DNA from 2 places in the Streptosporangium sp. NPDC051023 genome. Region 2 is predicted to be linked to the other one. Evidence: riboswitches for the same ligand, from Rfam matches in the RefSeq annotation. Region 2 holds a riboswitch; the other holds the start of a gene.

Region 1 (3,384 bases), on a different contig from region 2:
GCTGCGCCGCAGGGGACCCGGTGCGATCGACCGGGCGGATGAGACCGCCAGGGAGATTTCCGGTCTTCTACTGGAATTGCATGCTTCACTCCTGCGTTCCGCCGTGCGTGGGGTCTTGGGCCGGTGAGAACCTGACCAGGCACTCGTGCCCTCACGAGTGTTACGTTGAACAAACCGGTCGTAATCCAGCGAAGACGGAGCAGCCCGTGTTGCAGATGGAGGTCGTGGGCGTTCGGGTTGAGATGCCCTCAAACCAGCCTATTGTCCTGCTGAAGGAGGCACATGGGGAGCGTTACCTGCCGATCTGGATCGGCATGACAGAGGCGACGGCCATCGCCATGGCCCAGGCCGAAGAGCCGCCGCCCCGGCCACTCACCCATGACCTCTTCCGCGACGTGCTCGACGCGCTCGGCGTTCGGCTGAGCACCGTGAACATCGTCGCACTCCGTGACGGGATCTTCTTTGCCGATCTCGTTTTCTCCAACGGGGTCGAGGTGAGCGCCCGTCCCTCCGACTCCATAGCCCTGGCACTGCGTACGGGCGCCCGCATCTTCGCCAGTGAGGAGGTCGTCAGGGAGGCAGGGGTGATCATTCCCGATGACCAGGAGGACGAGGTGGAGAAGTTCAGGGAGTTCCTTGACACGATCACACCCGAGGACTTCGGTCGCGCAGGGTAGGAATTTCGGTGCATTTACGCTTCACGACGCGCCGAGTGGGGTCGTTGACTGATCTTGGTCCCGGTCCTACGGTGCAAGTGAAACCCGTGGCCGTGCGCAAACCCCCAGATCAGGCCACGGGATGAGAGAAAGCCGGAGGTCCGCGTGGCGGTCAGCAGCGGCGAGGGTAGAAACGCCGACCAGGATGACCCGGAACGACGCCAGTCGGCACGTCAGCGCGCGGGTGAAGAGGGTCTGCTGTTTGATGGGCAACCGGTGAAACTGCCCGCCGACATCGGATACCGCGGCCCCACGGCCTGTGCCGCGGCCGACATCACCTATCGGCAACTGGACTACTGGGCGCGCACCGGCCTGGTCGAGCCGACGGTGAGAGCCGCCCACGGGTCGGGTTCCCAGCGGCTGTACGGCTTCCGCGACATCCTGGTGCTCAAGGTCGTCAAGCGGCTGCTCGACACGGGCGTGTCCCTCCAGCAGATCCGCATCGCGGTCCAGCACCTGCGCGACCGCGGGGTCAACGACCTCGCCCAGATCACCCTCATGAGCGACGGGGTGAGCGTCTACGAGTGCACCTCGCCCGACGAGGTCATCGACCTGCTTCAGGGGGGTCAGGGTGTCTTCGGCATCGCGCTCGGCCGGGTCTGGCAGGAGGTGGAGGGCTCTCTAGCAGACCTTCCCGGAGAGCGTGCGGAGTCGGACCAGGGCCCTTTAGGCGATCACCACGCGGATGAGCTGGCCCGCCGTCGTAGGGCTCGCCGCACCGGGTAAGGTTGGTGTGCTGCTGACTCTGCGCGGGAGAGACCCCGACGCGATCGGGGCGCCGAAGGAGCAACCTCCCCGGAATCTCTCAGGCACCCGGTACCGCATGGACGAGGCGACTCTGGAAAGCAGGTGCGCTCGCCAGGCGCGCCTCACCGACGGTGAAAGCCTCCTGCGGCAGGGAGGTGAAACTCTCAGGTCGCGATGACAGAGGGGGAGATCCGGCATACGCCCGCGCCCAGCGCCGGTCTCCAACGCCTCGGGAGGCTTCCCATGACCGACCTGTCACCGCTCAGCGAGCTCACCCCTCCGCCGTTCGCCACCCGCCACATCGGGCCTGCCGACGCCGACCAGGCCCGCATGCTCGAGGCGGTCGGATTCGCCTCGACCGCCGACCTGGTCGCGGTGACCGTTCCCGAGGCCATCAGGGCGAAGGATCGGCTGAAACTGCCGCCCGCCGCGAGTGAGACCGAGGCCATCGCCGAACTGCGCGCCCTCGCCGGGCGCAATACCGTGCTCACCTCGATGATCGGCCTGGGGTATCACGACACGATCACTCCGGCCGTCATCCGCCGCAACCTCCTGGAGAACCCGGGCTGGTACACCGCCTACACCCCGTACCAGCCGGAGATCTCCCAGGGCCGCCTCGAGGCCCTGATCAACTTCCAGACGGTCGTCTCCGACCTGACCGCGCTCGACGTTGCCGGAGCCTCCCTGCTGGACGAGGCGACCGCGGCCGCCGAGGCGATGACGCTGGCCCGTAGGGCGGGCCGTACCTCGTCGAACGTGTTCGTGGTCGACGCGGACGCGCTGCCGCAGACCAAGGCCGTGCTGCGCACCAGGGCCGAGCCGCTCGGCATCGAGCTGGTCGAGAGCGATTTCACCGCGGAGCTCCCCGAGTGCTTCGGCGTGCTCGTGCAGTACCCGGGCGGCAGCGGCCGGATCAGGGACTTCCGCGCCGTCGCGGACGCCGCCCACGCGCGTGGCGCCCAGGTGATCGCCGCCGCTGACCTGCTCGCCCTCACCCTGCTCGCCGCCCCCGGCGAGGTCGGCGCCGACATCGCGATCGGCTCCTCGCAGCGCTTCGGCGTCCCGCTGGGCTTCGGCGGTCCGCACGCGGCCTACATGGCGGTCCGTGACGGCCTGCAGCGGCAGATGCCGGGCCGCCTGGTTGGCGTCTCCCAGGACGCCGACGGGCGCCCCGCCTACCGGCTCGCGTTGCAGACCCGCGAGCAGCACATTCGCAGGGAGAAGGCGACCAGCAACATCTGTACCGCGCAGGTGCTGCTCGCGGTGATCGCGGGCATGTACGCCGTCTACCACGGCCCAGAGGGCCTGCGCAGGATCGCCAGGCGCGTTCACCGGCACGCCGTCGTGCTCGCCGCGGGCCTGCGCCACGGCGGTGTCGAGGTCGTCCACGACGACTTCTTCGATACCGTGCTCGCCCGGGTGCCGGGCCGCGCGGCCCAGATCGTCGCCGTGGCCCGCGACAACGGGGTCAACCTGCGTCTGGTCGACGCCGACCACGTCGGCGTCACCTGCGACGAGAGGACCGAACTGCTCCACCTGGAGCTGGTCCTGGCCGCCTTCGAGGTCAGCGGCGCCGTCCTGACCGACCTGGACGCGGCCACCCACGACGCGCTGCCCGCCCACCTGGCGCGCGTCGGCGACTACCTCACCCACCCGGTGTTCCACAGCCACAGGTCCGAGACGGCCATGCTGCGCTATCTGCGCAGACTCCAGGACAAGGACATCGCGCTCGACCGGTCGATGATCCCGCTGGGCTCCTGCACCATGAAGCTCAACGCGACCACCGAGATGGAGCCGATCACCTGGCCCGAGTTCGCCGGGTTGCACCCTTACGCCCCCGAGGACCAGGCCGCCGGCTACGCGGAGCTGGTCGGGGAACTGGAAGGCTGGCTGGCCGAGGTCACCGGCTACGACGCCGTCT
Region 2 (3,384 bases):
CCAAGAACGTCTTCTTTTCCGAGGAGTAGAGCATGCGGCGTTTGCAGGACCGGGTTGCCGTCGTGACCGGCGCGGGGAGCGGGATCGGCCTGGCGACCGTGCGGAGGTTCGCCGAGGAGGGGGCCCGCGTCGTGTGCGTCGACCTGGACGAGGCGAGCGGGTCGGCGGCGGCGGCCGAGGCCGGAGGCCTGTTCGTCAAGGCCGACGTCTCCAGCGAGGACGACGTGGCCAGGACGTTCCAGACCGCGTTCGACACCTACGGCAGCGTGGACGTCGCGTTCAACAACGCGGGCATCTCGCCTCCCGACGACGACTCGATCCTGGAGACCGGCCTCGACGCGTGGCGGCGGGTCCAGGAGGTCAACCTCACCTCGGTCTACCTGTGCTGCAAGCACGCCATCCCCTACATGCGCCGCCAGGGCAAGGGATCGATCATCAACACCGCGTCGTTCGTGGCGGTGATGGGCTCGGCGACCAGCCAGATCTCCTACACCGCGTCGAAGGGCGGGGTGCTGGCCATGTCCAGGGAGCTGGGCGTGCAGTTCGCCCGGGAGGGGATCAGGGTCAACGCGCTCTGCCCCGGGCCGGTGAACACACCGCTGCTACAGGAGCTGTTCGCCAAAGACCCCGAGCGGGCGCAGCGCCGCCTGGTGCACATCCCGGTCGGCCGGTTCGCCGAGGCCTCGGAGATCGCCGCCGCGGTCGCGTTCCTGGCGTCGGACGACGCGAGCTTCATCACCGGCTCCGAGTTCCTGGTCGACGGCGGCATCTCGGGCGCCTACGTCACGCCCCTGTAGCCATCGGCTGTCATCGAGAACGTGCCGGGACGTGGACCTGCGCCCCACGTCCCGGCATCAGGCAGAAAAGAGATCATGTCCCGTCCCATCATCGGCGTCACCTGTTACGTCGAGCCCGCGAAGTTCACCGTCTGGGAGACGACCGCCGCGCTCCTGCCGTACAACTACGTCGACCACGTGGCCCGCGCGGGCGGCCAGCCGGTGATCCTGCCCCCGGTGGGCGATCCCGCGACGGCGGTCGAACGGCTGGACGGGCTGATCCTGGCCGGTGGCGGAGACGTCGATCCGGCACGGTACGGCCAGGCCCAGCACGAGCAGACGGGTTACGTCCGCGAGTTCCGGGACACCGCCGAGTTCGGCCTGGTCAGGGCGGCGCTGGAGCGGGGCGTGCCGTTCCTGGGCGTCTGCCGGGGGCTGCAGGTCCTCAACGTCGCCCTCGGTGGCAGCCTGCACCAGCACCTGCCCGACGTGGTGGGCGGCCGCGACCACGCCCCGGCCCCGGGCAGGTACGGCCGGATGCCGGTGAAACCCACCCCGGGCAGCCTGACCTCGGAGATCCTTGGCACCGGCCCGGCCGAGGTGGCCCACTACCACCACCAGGCCGTGGACCGAGTCGGCGCCGGCCTGACCGTGACCGCGACCGCGGAGGACGGCACGGTCGAGGCCGTCGAGCTGCGGGATCACCCGTTCGCCCTCGCGGTCCAGTGGCACCCCGAGGCCGACGACGAGTCCGCGCTCTTCGAGGCCCTGGTACGGCACGCCCGCGCCTGAACGCGGTCACTCGTGGGCGAGGAGGCGGTCCCACGGGAGCCGCCGAACCAGCGGGGACGGGGAGCCTGACCGGAAACGAGCGGGGGCCGTGACCGGAAACGGCGGCGGTCACGGCCCCGCAAGGTACCGAAGCGAGAAGATCGGCGAGGGACTGTGGCCGCGCGGGGATTTCGCTCGGCCCTCGCGTACGGTTAGGCTGGCCACGACACCGATGAATCCCGCGCGGGAGAGCGTCCTGACATCCAGGCCAGGACCCCTGAAGGAGCAAGCCCTCCCCGCGAACCTCTCAAGGCAAAGGACCGTGCGGGTAGGTGCCCTCTGGAAAGCAGGCCCCGAGGCCTCGCCGAAGGTGAAAGTCCGGCAAAAAACGGGCGAAGCTCTCAGGCATCCATGACAGAGGGGGAGGATGCTCTCATCTGACCCCTGTCTGAGGTGCGAACATGTCCCGACCCACGCCGCTGCGCGGCGTCCACGAGGCTCTCGGCGCGACGCTGACCGACTTCGCGGGCTGGCTGATGCCGCTCCGCTACGGGAGCGAGTCCGCCGAGCACAACGCGGTCCGCCAGGCGGCGGGCCTGTTCGACCTGTCCCACATGGGCGAGATCTTCGTGACGGGCCCGCAGGCGGGCCAGGCCCTCGACCACGCGCTCGTCGGCTACATCTCCGCCCTCGAGCCGGGGCGCGCCCGCTACACGATGATCGTCGACCCTCGGGGCGGCGTGCTGGACGACCTGATCGTCTACCGCCTGGCGGACGAGGAGTTCATGGTCGTCGCCAACGCCTCCAACTACCCCCGCGTCGCCGCCGAGCTCACCGAGCGCGCCGGGACCTTCGACGCCGCGGTCGAGGACCGCTCCGAGCGATACGCGCTGGTCGCGGTCCAGGGACCGAAGGCCCGCGCCATCCTGGGCGAGCTCACCGAGGCCGACCTCGACAACCTCAAGTACTACGCGGGCCTGCCCGCGACCGTGGCGGGGCGCGAGGCCCTCATCGCCCGCACCGGATACACCGGTGAGGATGGCTTCGAGCTGTTCGTGGCCGCGCAGGACGCCGAGCCGCTCTGGGCCGCGCTCACCAAGGCGGGCGAGCCGTACGGCCTGCTTCCCGCCGGACTGTCCGCGCGCGACACCCTCCGTCTCGAGGCCGGGATGCCGCTGTACGGCAACGAGCTGTCCGCAGAGCTCACTCCGTTCGACGCGGGGCTCGGCCGTGTGGTGAGGTTTGACAAGCCCGGTGACTTCGTCGGCAGGCAGGCCCTTGAACCGCTCAAGGACGTCCCGCCGACCCGTCGCCTGGTCGGACTGATCGCGACCGGCCGCAGGGTGCCCCGCCACGGGTATCCGGTGGTGCTCTCCGACGGCGGCGCCGTCGTCGGAGAGGTGACCAGCGGAGCGCCTTCCCAGACACTGGGCAGGCCGATCGCCATGGCCTACGTGGACAACGACCTGTCCACAGGCCTGGCCGTGGACATCCGGGGTAGCCACGAGCCGGTCGAGGTCGTTGAACTGCCTTTCTACAGGAGGAAAAAGTGAGCAACATTCCCGAGGACCTGCACTACACCAAGGAACACGAGTGGATCTCGGGCATCGACGACGGCCTGACCCTGACCGTGGGCATCACCGCCTACGCCGCCAACGCGCTGGGTGACGTGGTCTACGTGCAGGTGCCCGAGGTCGGTTCGGCGGTCACCGCGGGCGACGCGGTCGGCGAGGTCGAGTCGACCAAGTCGGTGAGCGACATCTTCGCGCCGGTGAGCGGCGAGATCGTCGAGGTCAACGAGGCGGTTGTGGACGACCCCTCGCTGGTCAACAGCGAC

The links. A riboswitch is a leader RNA that binds a small molecule or an ion and turns the genes downstream of it on or off. The one in region 2 is predicted to bind glycine.
Region 1: another riboswitch for glycine. It lies ahead of gcvP (aminomethyl-transferring glycine dehydrogenase); the one in region 2 lies ahead of gcvT (glycine cleavage system aminomethyltransferase GcvT).

The regions. Positions count from the first base shown of each region.
Region 1 is NZ_JBFBCE010000009.1:59,714-63,097, reverse strand. Features, by position in the region: gene AB0395_RS08265 (MerR family transcriptional regulator) at 1-127, shown strand, start outside; gene AB0395_RS08260 (bifunctional nuclease family protein) at 207-677, shown strand; gene AB0395_RS08255 (MerR family transcriptional regulator) at 822-1,442, shown strand; glycine riboswitch at 1,457-1,548, shown strand; gene gcvP (aminomethyl-transferring glycine dehydrogenase) at 1,707-3,384, shown strand, end outside.
Region 2 is NZ_JBFBCE010000018.1:84,989-88,372, forward strand. Features, by position in the region: gene AB0395_RS14565 (aldehyde dehydrogenase family protein) at 1-29, shown strand, start outside; gene AB0395_RS14570 (3-oxoacyl-ACP reductase) at 33-797, shown strand; gene AB0395_RS14575 (gamma-glutamyl-gamma-aminobutyrate hydrolase family protein) at 873-1,568, shown strand; glycine riboswitch at 1,782-1,880, shown strand; glycine riboswitch at 1,881-1,975, shown strand; gene gcvT (glycine cleavage system aminomethyltransferase GcvT) at 2,009-3,100, shown strand; gene gcvH (glycine cleavage system protein GcvH) at 3,097-3,384, shown strand, end outside.